2 regions of the Actinoplanes sp. GCM10030250 genome follow, and region 2 is predicted to be linked to the other one. Evidence: riboswitches for the same ligand, from Rfam matches in the RefSeq annotation. Region 2 holds a riboswitch; the other holds the start of a gene.
The links. Region 2 has a riboswitch for glycine ahead of gcvP (aminomethyl-transferring glycine dehydrogenase). Riboswitches for the same ligand answer to the same signal wherever they lie in the genome.

Region 1 (7,775 bases), on a different contig from region 2:
CCGCCGACGCCCTCCCCGACCAGCCCGATTTCATGGTCGACTGTGCCCGGATCTGGCAGGCCGCCGACAAGGTCGTCTACTCCACGACCCTGGATGAGGTCACCACCGGCCGCACCCGGCTGGAACGCACCTTCGACCCCGAAGCCATCCGCAAACTCAAGGCCGAGTCCGATCGTGATCTCACCGTCGACGGCCCCGACCTCGCCTCCCAGGCCATCCGCGCGGGCCTCGTCGACGAATTCCAGCTGATCATCGGCCCGGCCATCGTCGGCGGTGGCCACCGCTTCTTCGCCAGTGACATCCGCGCCGACCTCAATCTGCTCGACATGCGCCGCTTCGACAACGGCGTGGCCTTCCTCCGCTACGCGGTGGCGCCCTGAGACGCAGACGGTCCGGGCCGAGCCGGGCGACAATCCGGGCAGGGCGACAATCCGGGCCGGGCGAGGCGCCGGGCCGGGCGAGGCGCCGGGCCGGGCGAGGCGCCGGGCCGGGCGACAATCCGGGCCGGGCGACAATCCGGCCCGGGCGACAATCCGGACAGGGAGTGGCGGAGGCTCAGAGGTTCTGGCGCTCGGCCCCGATAGTGGTGTCGTCGCCGTGGCCCGTGTGGACGACGGTCTCGTCGGGCAGGGCGAACAGTTTCTCCCGGATCGACGCGACGATCAGGTCGGCGTCGGAGTAGGAGCGGCCGGTGGCGCCCGGGCCCCCGTTGAAGAGGGTGTCGCCGGTGAAGACCTGTCCGAGGTCGGCGGCGTACAGGCAGACCGCCCCCGGCGCGTGGCCCGGGGTGTGCAGGACGGTCAGGGTGGTTCCGCCGGCGTTGATCGTGTCGCCGTCGGCCAGGTCGGAGTCCCAGGCCTTGGTGGTGCCGTGGGTGAGCTCCCACAGCGGGCGGTCGGCGGGATGCAGCAGGATCGGTGCGCCGGTGCTTTCCCGCAGGGCGGGAGCTACCCGGACATGGTCGTCGTGCGCGTGGGTGCAGATGATCGCGGTCAGCCGGCGCTCGCCGACCACGGCGAGGATGGCGTCGACGTCGTGCGGTGCGTCGATCACTACGCACTCGCTGTCGTCCCCGACAACCCAGATGTTGTTGTCGACGTCGAAGGTCTGCCCGTCGAGGCTGAACGTACCGGCGACCACCGCGTGATCGATCCGAGCCTTGCTCACAGAACCACCACCGAGCGCAGCACCGGCTCGGCGTGACCGTGCATCCGGCCGAACGCCGCTTCGACGTCCTCGATGCTGATCTCCTCGGTCACGAAGGCGTCCAGGTCGAGGCGGCCCTGCTTGTACAGGTCCACGAGCAGGGGGAAGTCGCGGCTGGGGAGGCAGTCGCCGTACCAGCTGGACTTGAGCGCGCCGCCGCGGCCGAAGATGTCGATCAGCGGCAGGTCGGGCACCTTCATGTCCGGTGTCGGCACGCCGACGAGGACGAGCAGGCCGGCCAGGTCGCGAGCGTAGAACGCCTGCTTCCACGTCTCCGGCCGGCCCACCGCCTCGATCACCACGTCCGCGCCGTCGGCACCCTCGTAGGTTTCCGCGGCGATCCGCTTGATCTCGGCGACCGGGTCGGTCTTCGACGAGTCGACGACGTGGGTGGCGCCCATCCTGCGGGCCGTCTCCAGTTTGCGGGCGTCGATGTCGACCGCGATGATCGGGCTCGCGCCGGCCAGGGCCGATCCCGCGATCGCCGCGACGCCGACACCACCGCAGCCGATCACGGCCACCGACTTGCCCCGGGTCACCGCGCCGGTGTTGATCGCGGCGCCGATGCCGGCCATCACGCCGCAGCCCAGCAGGCCCACGGCCGCGGCCCGCGCCGACGGGTCAACCTTGGTGCACTGCCCGGCCGCGACCAGCGTCTTCTCCGCGAACGCGCCGATGCCCAGGGCGGGTGACAGCTCGGTGCCGTCCTCCAGGGTCATCTTCTGCTTCGCGTTGTGCGTGTTGAAGCAGTAGTGCAGGTCGCCCCGCTTGCAGGCCCGGCACTGGCCGCAGACGGCACGCCAGTTGAGCACGACGAAGTCGCCCGGCGCCACATCGGTGACGCCGTCACCGACGGCCTCCACCACGCCGGCCGCCTCGTGCCCGAGCAGGAACGGGAAGTCGTCGTTGATGCCGCCCTCGCGGTAGTGCAGGTCGGTGTGGCACACCCCGCACGCCTGAATCTTCACCACCGCCTCGCCCGGCCCCGGATCCGGCACGTTGATCGTCACCAGCTCGACGGGAGCACCCTTGGCACGCGCGATGACGGCTCTGACCTGCTGCATCTCGAGATTCCCTCCGAGCGGGCGAACGGGGCGATCAATTGGCCAGAATAACGACTCCGGCGAGCCCCCCGCCCGACTTCACCCCGCGCGCCGCGCGCGCCGGGAGAGACGAAACCGAGAGCGCGCCGGGAGAGCCGAAACCGGGAGCGCGGCGCCGCGACGAACGGGACGCGTTCAGCACTCGATGACGTTCACGGCGAGGCCGCCGCGGGCCGTCTCCTTGTATTTGACCTTCATGTCGGCGCCGGTCTCCTTCATCGTCTTGATGACCTTGTCCAGCGAGACGTGGTGCCGGCCGTCGCCGCGCAGCGCCATCTTCGCGGCGGTCACCGCCTTCACCGCGGCCATCCCGTTGCGCTCGATGCACGGGATCTGCACCAGGCCACCGACGGGATCGCAGGTCAGCCCCAGGTTGTGTTCCATGCCGATCTCCGCGGCGTTCTCCACCTGCTCGGGCGTGCCACCGAGCACTTCGGCGAGCCCGGCCGCCGCCATCGCGCACGCCGAACCCACCTCGCCCTGGCAGCCCACCTCGGCACCGGAGATCGACGCGTTCTCCTTGAACAGCAGCCCGATCGCCGCCGCCGTCAGCAGGAACCGCACCACCCCGTCGTCGTCGGCACCGGGCACGAACTCCCGGTAGTAGCGCATCACCGCCGGGATGATGCCGGCCGCGCCGTTGGTGGGCGCGGTCACCACCCGGCCGCCGGCTGCGTTCTGCTCATTAACTGCCATCGCGTACGCCGTGAGCCACTCCATCGAATGCTCTGCCGCACTGCCGGCCGCCCGCAGCTGACGGGCGGTGGCCGCCGCACGCCGCCGCACGCGCAGGCCACCCGGCAGGATGCCCTCCGCGTCGAGCCCCAGGTCGATGCACTCCCCCATCACGGTCCACAGGTGGAGCAGACCGGACCGGACCGCGGTCTCGTCGCGCCACGCCGTCTCGTTGACCAGCATCAGTCGCGAGATCGACAGGCCGGTGGACCGGGTCAGCGACAGCAGTTGGGCGCCCGTGGCGAACGGGTAGGGAAGATCGGTGTCGTTCGGGCGTACCCCATGGTTTGTCTCATCGACGACGAAGCCGCCGCCGACCGAGAAATAGGTCTTGCGCAGCAGCTCGGTGCCGTCGGCGCGAAGCGCAGTGAAGATCATCCCGTTGGGATGGCCCGGCAGGGTCCGCCGCCGGTGCAGCACGATGTCGGCAGCCACGTCGCGGCCGCCCGGAAGGGTGAGGGTCCCGGCGTCGCGGATCTGCGCCGCCCGCGCGTCGGCGGTCGTGACGTCGACCGTCTCCGGGTCCGAACCCTCCAGCCCGAGCAGCACGGCCTTGGGCGTGCCGTGACCGTGACCGGTCGCGCCCAGCGAGCCGAAAAGCTCGGCCCGCACGGTGGCGACCGGCAGGCCGGTGACCGAGGAGGCGAAGAGGCGGGCCGCGCGCATCGGGCCGACGGTGTGCGAACTGGACGGGCCGATGCCGACCGAGAAGAGATCAAAGACGGACACAGCCATGCGGAGGCTCCCTGAGGTGGGCCTCCCTCGCTCTGTCATTGGGGCCTGAGAGCTTCACCGCCGGGGCGGCTTGCACCTTGGGCGCGGCCGCCATGAAGCGGCCGGCTTTCCAGAGTCGCCTGCCCGCAGCGGTACGGGTGCCTGAGAGATTCTGAGGGAGAAGTTGCTCCTTCGGCGCCCCCAGCAGGGGACTCTCCCGCAGCGGGTGAAACGGCGAGGTATTCGGTTGTCGCTGGAAAAGCTATCCGGGCCCGCGGCATGCCGTCAACCGGCGGGCGGACCGTAAGGTACCGGCATGAGGCAGCAGCACCGCCCCCTCTGGCAGGTGGTCGTCGTGGTGGCGGCCGCCTACACCGCCGGTGCCCTGCTCGCGTTCCTCGCCTTCGGCGCCACCTCGATCGTCGTGCTCTTCCTCCCGGCCGGTGTCACCCTGTCCGCGCTGCTGCTCACCCCCGGCCGGCAGTGGCCCTGGATCCTGGCCACCGTCGCGGTCATCGAGCTGGCCGTGGACACCTCCCAGGGCATCACGCTCGGTTACGCGTGCGGATTCGCCCTGGCCAACACCGTGGAGCCCCTGGTCGGAGCGTCGCTGCTGCGCCGGTACGTGCCCAGTGAGCTCAACCTGCTCCAGCGCCGGCACCTGTTCGCGTTCCTGGGCTGCTGCGTGGTCGCCGGTCCGCTGGCCGGCGCCCTGATCGGCGGCACCACGATCGCACAGAGCCAGCACCGGGAGTGGGCCGAGGCGTTCCTGCCGTTCTGGGCCGGTGACGCGACAGGCGCCCTGACCGTGGCCGGCACCGTGCTGGCCTGGCGGCACCGGCCGCCGTGGAGCCGGGCGTCGGTGGCCCGGTGGGGCCTCATCCTGCTGCTCACCGTGACCGTCACCGCCGTCAGCTTCTGGCCGCAGCACCTGCCGCTGTTCTACATGCCCCTGCCACTGCTCTACTGGCTCGGCTTCCAGGAGCGGCTCGCCGTCACGATGTCGGCCGGCCTCACCATGACCGTCACCGCCAACGTGCTGACCAGCGCCGGGCACGGCCCGTGGGCAGCGCTGGACGGTTCGCTGCCCTTCAAGACCGCCACGCTCCAGCTCTTCCTGGCGGTCGCCGTCGTCGGCGCCTGGCTGCTCACCGTCGGCATCGCCGAGCGCGACAACGCCCGTGCCCTGTACGAGAGCGAGGTCAGCGCGGCCCGGCAGCTCCAGCACGCGCTGCTGCCCGCCTTCGTCACCGAGCTCCCCGCCGTACGCGTCAGCGCCGGCTACCGCCCCGCCGACCTCACCCACGACGTAGGCGGCGACTGGTACGACGTGTTCCCCCTGCCCAGCGGCCGGATCGGCTTCGCCGTCGGTGACGTCGTCGGGCACGACCTGGCCGCGGCCGCCGCCATGGCCCGGCTGCAGGCCATCCTGCGCGTGCTCGCACAGACCGCACCGGGACCGGCGGGCGTCCTCACCGGCCTGGACCGGGCCAGCACCGTTGTCGACGGCGCCCGTACCTGCACTGTCGGATACGCCGACTACCATCCCGCCACCCGGCTCCTGCGGTACGCCTGCGCCGGTCACCCGCCACCGCTGCTGATCACCGGCGGCAGGGGCGAGTTCCTGTGGGAGGGCCGATCGTTACCGGTCGCTGTCGAAGCGGCGAGCCGGCGCGAGGCGGAGGTGGTCGTGCCGCCCGGCGCCCACCTGATCTGGTACACCGACGGGCTGGTGGAGCGGCGGAACGAGTCGATGTACGTGGGGATGGAGCGGCTGGCCGCCGCCGCCGGTGATCTGGCCCGGGAGGGAACCGGGGATCCGTGTGAGGTGCTGCTCGACCGGATGTCGCAGAGCCGGCCGGCGTCGGACGACACCGCTGTTCTGTGGATCACCTTCGACTGAAATTCCGCGCTCCCCCTCAGTTTTGCCGCGCTGCCACCGATGGGCTGTCCCGGACGGCTCGCACCCGCGGCCGCCGGCGAGGAGTGATCATGCGGTGGTTCGGTGTGGGGCGCAGCCTGCTCGAGGACCCCGCCGAAGCCGGCGCGCAGGCCTGCCGCGAGGCGCTCGCCGGGCGCGACGCCGGACTGCTGATCGTCTTCGCGTCGCTGTCGCACTCGACGCCGGAGATGGCAGCCGCCGTGCACGCCGCGGCCGGCGGGAACGTCCTGATGATCGGCTGCTCGACCTCGGGCGAGTTCACTCCCGACGGGCGCGGCTCCGGTGTCGTGGTCAACGCGCTCGGCGGGCCGGGTTTCACCGCCGCCGTCCGGGCGGTCCCCCACGACAGCGATCTCTACGAAGCCGGCATCGAAGCCGCGTCCTGCCTCGACGAGGTGGACGCCGAGCACCGTGTGGTGCTGCTGCTCGGTGACGGCCGGAGCGGGGATCAGCAGGAGATGGTGCGCGGGGCGTACACGGTGGCCGGGGCTCAGGTGCCGCTGGTCGGCGGATGCGCGGGCGACAACGTGACACAGACCGGCACCTGGCACTTCTTCAGCTCCGGGCGGGACGTGCGGGTGCTGCCCAACGCGGTGCTCGGCGCCGCCCTCGGCTCGGAGTCGCCGTTCGGCATCGGCATGGCACACGGCTGGCACAAGACCGGCGAGCCGATGGTCGTCACCCGCAGCGAGGGCGGCACCATCTTCGAGCTCGACGGTGAGCCGGCCCTCGACGTCTACCTGCGGCGCACCGGCGGAACCACCGAGATGGCCGCCGACCCCGCCGCGTTCCTGCAGTTCGCGACGATCCGGCCGCTCGGGCTGGCGCGGCGTACCGGTGAGGACATCCGCGTGGTCTTCTCCGCCGACCCGGCGGACCGCTCGATCTCCGGGCTGGCCGACACCCCCGAGGGTGCCATGGTCTGGTTCATGGAGGCCGACCCGGACGCGATCGTCGGCGCACCCGCCGAGGCCGCCAACGCCGCGACCGCGCTGCTCGGTGACGCCGAACCGCTCGGCGTGCTCGTCTTCGACTGCTGCGTACGCTCGATCGCGCTGGGCGAGAACCGGACCGACCTGGCCGCCGAACGGCTGCGCGACGCGCTCAAGCCGATCCCGTACGGCGGGTTCTACTCCAACGGCGAGATCGTCCGGGAGCCGAACGCCAAGGGTATGCACCATCTGACCGTGGTCGCCCTCGCGGTCAGCTGACATGTCCGGCTGGTCCACCCTTCAGCTCACCGAGTTCTTCAGCGCGATCACCCGCGCCGGGGACCTGACCAGCGCCGCGCGGATCGCGGTGCAGCGGGCTGCCGAGGCGACCGACGCCTCGGTGGCTGCGGTGGTGTGCGGGGACGCCGTACCCGCGTCCGTCGGGCTCGGCCGGTCGCCGGACCCGTCACTGTTCACCAGCACCGACATCTCCGGTTTTCCCGGCATCGGCCCGATGCACGTCACCGTGCACGCTCTGGATCGCGGCATCGGTGAGCGGCTGATCGTCGCCCGTACCGACGAGCCGTTCGCCGCCGAGGAGCGGCAGATGCTGCAGGGCATGGCCCGGGTCCTCGGCCTGGCACTGCGCAGCCTGCGCACCCTGGAGAGCGAACGGCAGCTGGCGGAGAGCCGCCTCGTCCTGCTCGAAGCCCTCGAACGCCGGGAGCGGCTGCTCGAGACGCTGCTGCGGGTGCAGCGGTCGGCGAACCTGCGCACCCCCATCGGTGAGGTGCTCGGCTCGATCACCGCGGGCGCGGCCTCCCTTCTCGCCGGGTCGGCGGTCGCCCTCGTGCTGCACAGCCCGGCCGGACTGACCGTCCGCTCGCTGAGCGGGTCCTCCCCTCACGAGCCGCTGATCGACGCCGCCCAACGCGCGATCACCGCCGGGCGGCCGGTCACCGGGCCCGACCTGATCGCCGCACCGGTGCACGTCGGCCACGAGATCGCCGGCGGATTCGTGATCACCGGGCCGGGCGGTGACATTCGCGAATCCGAGCGCCGTGACGTGCTGGCGGCCTTCGCTGAACAGGCTTCGCTGGCGCTGACCGGTGCCGACGCCCATCATGATCCGCTCACCCGCCT
Region 2 (7,775 bases):
GGCTGGCGATCGACTCGGCGGCCACCAGCACGGGGAGCCGGGGAATGACCGTGTCGTTCACCGGTAGTCCGGGGCCGGGGTCGGAGCCGTGCGGCGCTGACTACACCGCTGAGGGGGTGGAGTCGGCTCACGCTGTCGTGGTCATCGTGGAGACCCATCCGCACGCGCCCGGTGAGACCTGCACGGACATCGGCGCGCACCGCACCGCGACGGTGGAGCTGAAGGAGCCGCTGGGGGAGCGCGCCGTCCTAGAGGTACAGCAGGGTCTCCCGGTCCCGGTGACGATCAGCTGAGTGGTGACGATCAGCTGACCGGCTGAGTGATCAGCCGAGGGCGGGGAAGCGCAGGTTGCGTTCCCGGATATGTCCGAGCAAGGACTCCACCCGGGCCCGGTCGGGACGGTCCGGCAGCCCGGAGGCCGCGGCCGCCTCGTCCAAATCGGCCAGCAGCTCCGCGGCCCACCCCGTGACCGTTTCCCACGCCACCTCGCCCCGCTTGACCGCGAGCAGCCGTTCCCGCAGGTGGCTGACGTCGACCAGGATCTCGCCGGTCCGCAGGACGTGCGCGCCGGCGTACAGCAGGCGGAGCATGTGCATGGCCTGCTTGTCGTTGATCTCTCCGGTGCGTTCCCGGCGGGTCGCGACGCGGTTGAGCTGGTCGCGGGCGTAGTTGCCGTACGTCTCGGCGACCCGGCGGGAGAGGAACGCCTGCCGGGTGTCGAGGAGTTCCTGGCCGTCAAGGGTGAGCTGTTCGACGATCGGGGACCAGAGCACTTCGAGCACTGTCGGGTTGGCCTGCAGAGCGAGGGTGCAGAACCGTTCGATCTCCCAGGAGAACTGTTCCTCGGCCGGCCCGTCGAGGTGGGTGGGCGGCTTGTCGAGGCTCCAGAGCGCGCGGGTCGGTGCCGCGTAGACGCCGCGGCGGTCGTGGTCGGATTCGGGACCCTGGAGTCCGTAGGCGCGGGATCCGACCACGACACCGAGGATCGTGTGCCGTTCGACGAGCTCGATCATGAGCCCGGACGGTACGTCACAGGTCGAGGACTGTCCCGTCGATTTCGTCGAGTTCGCCGGCGCTGAAGGGCGGGGCGGTGAGGGCGGCGATGTTGTCCTCGAGCTGTTCGACGCTGCTGGCGCCGATGATCAGGCTGGTCATCCGCGGGTCGCGCAGGGTCCAGGCGAGGGCCATCTGGGCGAGGGTCTGGCCGCGGCGCTTGGCGATGTCGTTGAGGGCGTGCAGCCGTCCCATGGTCTTGTCGTCGAGGGCGCTCTCGTTGAGGAAGACGCTGGTGCGGATGCGGGAGCCGTCGGGGATGCCGCCGAAGTAGCGGTCGGTGAGCAGGCCCTGTTGCAGCGGGCTGAACGCGATGCAGCCGGCGCCCGCCTCGGCCAGGGTGTCGAGCAGGTTGTCGTGTTCGATCCAGCGGTTGAGGATCGAGTAGGAGGGCTGGTGGATGAGCAGCGGCGTGCCGAGTTCGCGCAGGATGCGGGCGGCTTCGGCGGCTTCGGTGCTCTTGTAGTTGCTGATCCCGACGTATTGCGCCTTGCCGGCGCGGACGACCGCGTCGAGGGCGGCCATCGTCTCCTCGAGCGGGGTCTCGGGGTCGGGCCGGTGGTGGTAGAAGACGTCGACGTAGTCGAGGCCGAGCCGCTGGAGGGACTGGTCGAGCGAGGAGATCAGGTATTTGCGGGAGCCCCAGTCACCGTACGGGCCGTCCCACATGGTGTAGCCGGCCTTGGTGGAGATGATCAGCTCGTCGCGGTACGGCTTGAGGTCGGTGGCGAGCAGCCGCCCGAAGTTGCTCTCCGCGCTGCCCGGCGGGGGACCGTAGTTGTTCGCCAGGTCGAAGTGGGTGACGCCGAGGTCGAAGGCGCGGCGCACGATGTCGCGCTGCCGGTCGAGGGGGCGGGTGTCGCCGAAGTTGTGCCAGAGGCCGAGCGAGAGGGCGGGCAGTTTGAGCCCGCTCCGGCCGGCGCGTCGGTAGGTCATGCCGTCGTAGCGGTCAGCCGCAGGGAAGTACGTCACTCCTCCACCCTAGGGACGTGATCGGCGGGCATGCGCGCTGGTAGGTTGACTGGTGCCGGCTACACCCGCGCGGGAGAGACCACACGAGCGAGAAATCGGACGTGACGGCGCCGAAGGGGCAAATCCTCCCCGGAACCTCTCAGGCAAAAGGACCGCGTGGGCAGGCGACTCTGAAATGGCTGCGTCCTGAGAAACGTGGGTATGACAGAGGGGGAGGTTGCATGTCGACCTTCTCTAGCGCTGGAGTCGCCCCATGTCGTCGCCGTTCGTTTCCCGTCATATCGGTCCGGACCCGGACGAGCAGGCACACATGCTCAAGGCGATCGGGCAGGGTTCCCTCGAGGATCTGATGGACGCCGCGATCCCGGAGTCGATCCGCTGGCACGGTGACCTCGATCTGCCGGCCGGCATCTCCGAGGAGGAGACGATCGCCGAGCTGCGAGCGATCGCCGGGCGCAACACGGTCGCCACCTCGATGATCGGGCTGGGCTACTACGGCACCCACACGCCCGCGGTGATCAAGCGGAACGTGCTGGAGAACCCAGCGTGGTATACGGCTTACACGCCCTACCAGCCGGAGATCAGCCAGGGCCGTCTGGAGGCGCTGCTGAACTTCCAGACCCTGGTGACCGATCTGACCGGGCTGGCCACGGCGAACGCCTCGATGCTCGACGAGGCGACGGCCGTCGCTGAGGCGATGACGCTGGCGCGCCGTGCCTCCAAGAACAAGACCAATGTGTACGCGGTGGATGCCGACACCTTCCCGCAGACGCTGGCGATCCTGCGCACTCGGGCCGAACCGCTCGGCATCGACGTGCGGGTCGTCGACCTGGACGCCGGAGACGAGTTGCCGGCGGAGCTGTTCGGCCTGCACTTGCAGTATCCGGGAGCGTCCGGTGCGGTCCGGGACCACGCCGCCCTGGTGGAGGCGGCGCACGCCAAGGGTGCGCTGGTCACTGTTGCCGCTGACCTGCTGGCACTGACACTGCTGCGGGCACCCGGGGAGATCGGTGCGGACATCGCGGCGGGCACTTCGCAGCGGTTCGGCGTACCCCTCGGTTTCGGTGGCCCGCACGCCGGTTATCTGGCGGTGCGCAGCGGCCTGGAGCGGTCCCTGCCCGGCCGCCTCGTCGGTGTTTCGAAGGACGCCGACGGCGCCGCGGCCTACCGGCTGGCGCTGCAGACGCGCGAGCAGCACATCCGCCGGGAGAAGGCGACGAGCAACATCTGCACCGCCCAGGTCCTGCTCGCGGTGATGGCCAGCATGTACGCGGTGTACCACGGCCCGCACGGCCTGCGGGCGATCGCGCTGCGCACCCATCAGCGTGCCCGGGCCATCGCGGCGGGTCTCGCGGCGGCGCGGGTCGAGATGCCGCACGCCGCCTTCTTCGACACGGTGACGGCACGGGTGCCGGGCCGGGCCGCCGAGATCGTGGCGGCGGCCGCCGGGGCCGGGATCGACCTGCGCCTGGTCGACGCGGACCACGTCTCGGTGTCGGCCGACGAGACCACGACCGAGGCGCACGTGGCGACGGTCCTGTCGGTGTTCGGGGCGCCGGAGAAGACGACCGGTTCGAGGGTGATCCCGGAGGCGCTGGAGCGGACCACCGAGTACCTGACCCACCCGGTCTTCAACACCCACCACTCCGAGACCAGCATGCTGCGCTACCTGCGCAAGCTCTCGGACAAGGACTACGCGCTGGACCGCGGCATGATCCCGCTGGGCTCCTGCACGATGAAGCTGAACGCCACCACCGAGATGGAGGCGATCACCTGGCCGGAGTTCGCGAACATCCACCCGTTCGCGCCGGCCAACCAGACACAGGGGTACGAGGCCCTGGTGGCGCAGCTGGAGGAGTGGCTCGCCGAGATCACCGGGTACGACGCGGTGAGCGTCCAGCCGAACGCCGGCTCGCAGGGTGAGCTGGCCGGCCTGCTGGCGATCCGCGGCTACCACCGGTCCCGCGGTGAGGCGCACCGCGACGTGTGCCTGATCCCGTCCAGCGCGCACGGCACCAACGCGGCGAGCGCGGTGATGGCCGGTATGCGGGTCGTCGTCGTGGCCTGCGACGCGGACGGCAACGTCGACATGGCGGACCTGGACGCCAAGATCGAGAAGCACCGGGACGCGCTGGCCGCGATCATGGTGACCTACCCGTCGACCCATGGCGTCTACGAGACGTCGATCGCGGACCTGTGCGCGAAGGTGCACGACGCGGGCGGCCAGGTGTACGTCGACGGTGCCAACCTCAACGCCCTTGTCGGGTACGCGAAACCGGGCAAGTTCGGCGCCGACGTGTCACACCTGAACCTGCACAAGACGTTCTGCATCCCGCACGGCGGAGGTGGCCCCGGCGTCGGCCCGGTCGCGGTCCGCTCGCACCTGGCCGGTTTCCTGCCGGGCGACCCGCTGGAGCCGGGCGTCCACCACGCCGTGTCGGCGGCCGCGCACGGCTCGGCCGGGATCCTGCCGATCTCGTGGGCGTACGTGCGGATGATGGGACCGGACGGCCTGGCGGCGGCGACCGCTACCGCCGTGCTCACGGCCAACTACGTGGCGGCGCGGCTGCGCGAGCACTACCCGGTGCTCTACGCGGGTGACAACGGCCTGGTCGCGCACGAGTGCATCCTCGACCTGCGCCCGATCACCAAGGCCACCGGCGTCTCGGTGGACGACGTGGCGAAGCGGCTGATCGACTACGGGTTCCACGCGCCGACCATGTCGTTCCCGGTGGCCGGAACGCTGATGGTGGAGCCGACCGAGAGCGAGGACCTCGCCGAGCTGGACCGCTTCATCGCCGCGATGATCGCCATCAGGGGTGAGATCGACCAGGTCGCGGCGGGGGTGTGGCCCCGGGACGACAACCCCCTCGCGGGTGCGCCGCACACGGCCTCGGCGGTGTCGGCGGACGAGTGGAACCACCCTTACCCGCGGTCAGTGGCCGGTTACCCGGCGGGCGTGGACCGGGCGGCGAAATACTGGCCGCCGGTGCGCCGCATCGACGGGGCGTACGGGGACCGGAACCTGGTCTGCTCCTGCCCCTCGCCGGAGGCGTTCGAGAGCTGAACCGGCCGATCCGGTGGCGCGCAGGTCGTGGTCGCTTCGATCGCGGCCTGCGCGTCGTCTGACCCTGCGCAGTGATTACGCTGCGTTGCGTGAATCAGGCAGCCAGGGCGTGCACAGCGGGCCCGCGGTGCGGCTCGATCATGGTGCCGTCGGGGAGCAACTCGCCGGTGTCCTCGAAGACGATGACGCCGTTGCAGAGCAGGCTCCAGCCTTGCTCGCAAAACGTGACGAGGATCCGGGCGGCCTCACGGTCGGTCGCATCGGCAGGTGGGCAGGGAATCAGGTGCTGACACATCTTCGTGATCTCCGATTGGGGGCTGTGTGAAGGTTCACAAAGTCGGTGACGGACGTTACCTCACATCGAACGACAACGGTTCAACCCGGTGACGGGCTCCGTACGCCGGATCGCGTCTTTTATGGTCCACGGGATGGAGATCAACGACCACTCTCCGCGACCTCCTCTCGGCCCGCCGCCGGGTGCTCCGGCCGCCTGCCAAGCCCGTCACCACGTGTTGCGTGTGTTCCGATGGCATCGGGGTGATCCCGGTGACCCTGCCGAGCTTGTCTCCGGATTTCTCGCCGATAACGGACTACCGGTGCGAAGTCTTGGCCGAACGGGTGACAAAGATAAGACGTTCGGCGATGGCACTATTTGCGGCGCAGCACTCTACGTATCCGCTGACGCCGGTTCTGTAATGGCCGGAGGGTCGGTCGGGGCGGCGTCGCCGGTGCCCGGGATTCCCGACGTATATGCGGTTGTCTACGGACATACCCGTGAATCGGCGCCGATGGTGCCCCAGAGCGGCCGCTGGCGGCTCGGGTCCTGGATCGAGAGCTGGACCCGGGAGGAGCACGCGTCGGCGGTCGAGCGGGTGCGTGCGGCGATCGGGCGGGGCGACGTCTATCAGGTGAACGTGGTCGGGCACGGGTCCGCGCCGTACACCGGTGACCCCGGCCCGGCACTGCGGCGGGTCGCGGCCCTTCCCGGCGCCCGCTACGGCGGTGTGCTCGGCGGAGACGGCTGGGCGCTGGCGACGGCTTCCCCGGAGACCCTGGTCGAGGTCCGGGACGGGCGGGTGATCACCCGCCCGATCAAGGGCACCCGTCCGGCGACCGCGGCGGGCCGGCGGGAACTGCTCGAGTCGGCCAAGGAACGCGCCGAGCACGTCATGATCGTCGACCTGGAGCGCAACGACCTGGCCAGGCTGCCCGGTACGGGAGCGGTCCGGGTGGAAGAGCTTTTCGCCGTACGGCAATGGTGTGATCTTTGGCAGGCGGAGTCGGTCGTGTCCGCCTCCCTGGACGGCGACGTAGGCCTCGCTGATCTTCTCCGGGCGGTGTGCCCGGGCGGCAGCGTGACCGGCGCCCCCAAGCTCGCCGCCCTCGCCGAGATCGCCCGCCTGGAACCGGTCGGCCGCGGCGTCAGCATGGGCGCCCTCGGCTGGATCGGTCCCGGCCACCTCGATCTGGGGCTGAGTATTCGCACCGTCGCGGTCGACGGCAGCCGCGCCCACGCCTGGGCCGGCGGCGGCATCACCGCGGACAGCGACCCGATCGCCGAGGTCGACGAGGCCGCCGCGAAGACCGCCCCGATCCGGGCCGCGCTCGCTCTTTGACAGGCCCCGCACAGCGGGGCCCGAGCCTTCTCTACCTAATGCGTGCCACTGTCGGCGTCCGCCCCCACGAACTGGGGCCGAGCGCGTAACTTGGCCCACGCGCGCAGCGCAGACGGTCCACAGTGGCAAACCCCACGGTGGCTGGCCAGAGAAGGCGACATGCTTGAACTCCTCGATCCACCGGACATCCGTGTCAGGACCGGCCGGTCCGGCATCCGGATGCGCCTCACCGCGCCGCCCGGCCCCGCCCAGCGCGAGCAGTTCGCGCGCTTCGCACAATCCTGGACGCCGCGGCTCTACAGCAGCGCGTTCCAGCTCTGCCGCGACTGGCATCTCGCCCAGGACCTGACCCAGACCACGCTGACCAAGCTCTTCGTGAATTGGAGCCGGGCTGCGAGCAGTGACAACCTTCCGGCGTACGCCCAGAAGGTCCTCCTTCGTGTCTACCTGGACCACCGGCGCCGGCGCAGCTCCAGCGAGGCCGTTCCGGGGCGGCTGCGGGAACCGGCCTACACGATGAGCCCCGAGCTGCGGCTGACCATGCTCGACGCGCTCGACCAGCTGCCGGCGCGGGACCGGGCGATAGTGCTCCTGCGGTACTTCGCCGATCTGAGCGTGGAGCAGGTCGCCGCGGAGCTGGGGGTGCCGGTGACGGTGGTGAAGAGCCAGACCCGGCGGTCGCTGATGAAGTTGCGGGAGATGTTGCGGGGGGATCGGGCGGCTTTGTTCGCCTGACGCCTGCCTGCCTCATGCCCGCCTGATGCTCGTGCTGGTAATGAGCCGTTAGCCTTCGGGGCATGACAGTTCGGCCGATTCGGCTCTACGGTGACCCGGTCCTGCGTACGCCCGCCGACCCGGTCACCGAGTTCGGCGCGCAGTTGCGCGAGCTCGTCCGTGACCTGGAGGAGACGGTTCGTGAACCGGGCCGGGCGGGGTTGGCGGCGCCGCAGATCGGGGTGAGCCTGCGAGTGTTCTCCTACAACGTGGGCGGCGAGGTCGGGCATCTGGTGAACCCGGTCCTGTCGGACTTCGGCGGGGAACAGGAGGACGACGAGGCGTGCCTGTCG

Region 1: it holds a riboswitch for glycine, as region 2 does, so the genes downstream of both, ACFQV6_RS13525 (L-serine ammonia-lyase) here and gcvP (aminomethyl-transferring glycine dehydrogenase) in region 2, are expected to answer to the same signal.

The regions. Positions count from the first base shown of each region.
Region 1 covers NZ_JBHTDO010000008.1:85,557-93,331, reverse strand. Annotated here, with positions in the region: gene ACFQV6_RS13540 (dihydrofolate reductase family protein) at 1-380, shown strand, start outside; gene ACFQV6_RS13535 (MBL fold metallo-hydrolase) at 556-1,167, opposite strand; gene ACFQV6_RS13530 (S-(hydroxymethyl)mycothiol dehydrogenase) at 1,164-2,270, opposite strand; gene ACFQV6_RS13525 (L-serine ammonia-lyase) at 2,445-3,779, opposite strand; glycine riboswitch at 3,899-3,988, opposite strand; gene ACFQV6_RS13520 (PP2C family protein-serine/threonine phosphatase) at 4,075-5,661, shown strand; gene ACFQV6_RS13515 (FIST signal transduction protein) at 5,751-6,911, shown strand; gene ACFQV6_RS13510 (diguanylate cyclase domain-containing protein) at 6,913-7,775, shown strand, end outside.
Region 2 covers NZ_JBHTDO010000029.1:126,286-134,060, reverse strand. Annotated here, with positions in the region: partial or broken gene ACFQV6_RS31315 (hypothetical protein) at 1-293, shown strand, start outside; gene ACFQV6_RS31310 (DNA polymerase beta superfamily protein) at 324-1,013, opposite strand; gene mgrA (L-glyceraldehyde 3-phosphate reductase) at 1,030-2,025, opposite strand; glycine riboswitch at 2,086-2,190, shown strand; gene gcvP (aminomethyl-transferring glycine dehydrogenase) at 2,279-5,092, shown strand; gene ACFQV6_RS31295 (DUF5999 family protein) at 5,187-5,387, opposite strand; gene ACFQV6_RS31290 (chorismate-binding protein) at 5,509-6,708, shown strand; gene ACFQV6_RS31285 (SigE family RNA polymerase sigma factor) at 6,868-7,443, shown strand; gene ACFQV6_RS31280 (peptide deformylase) at 7,506-7,775, shown strand, end outside.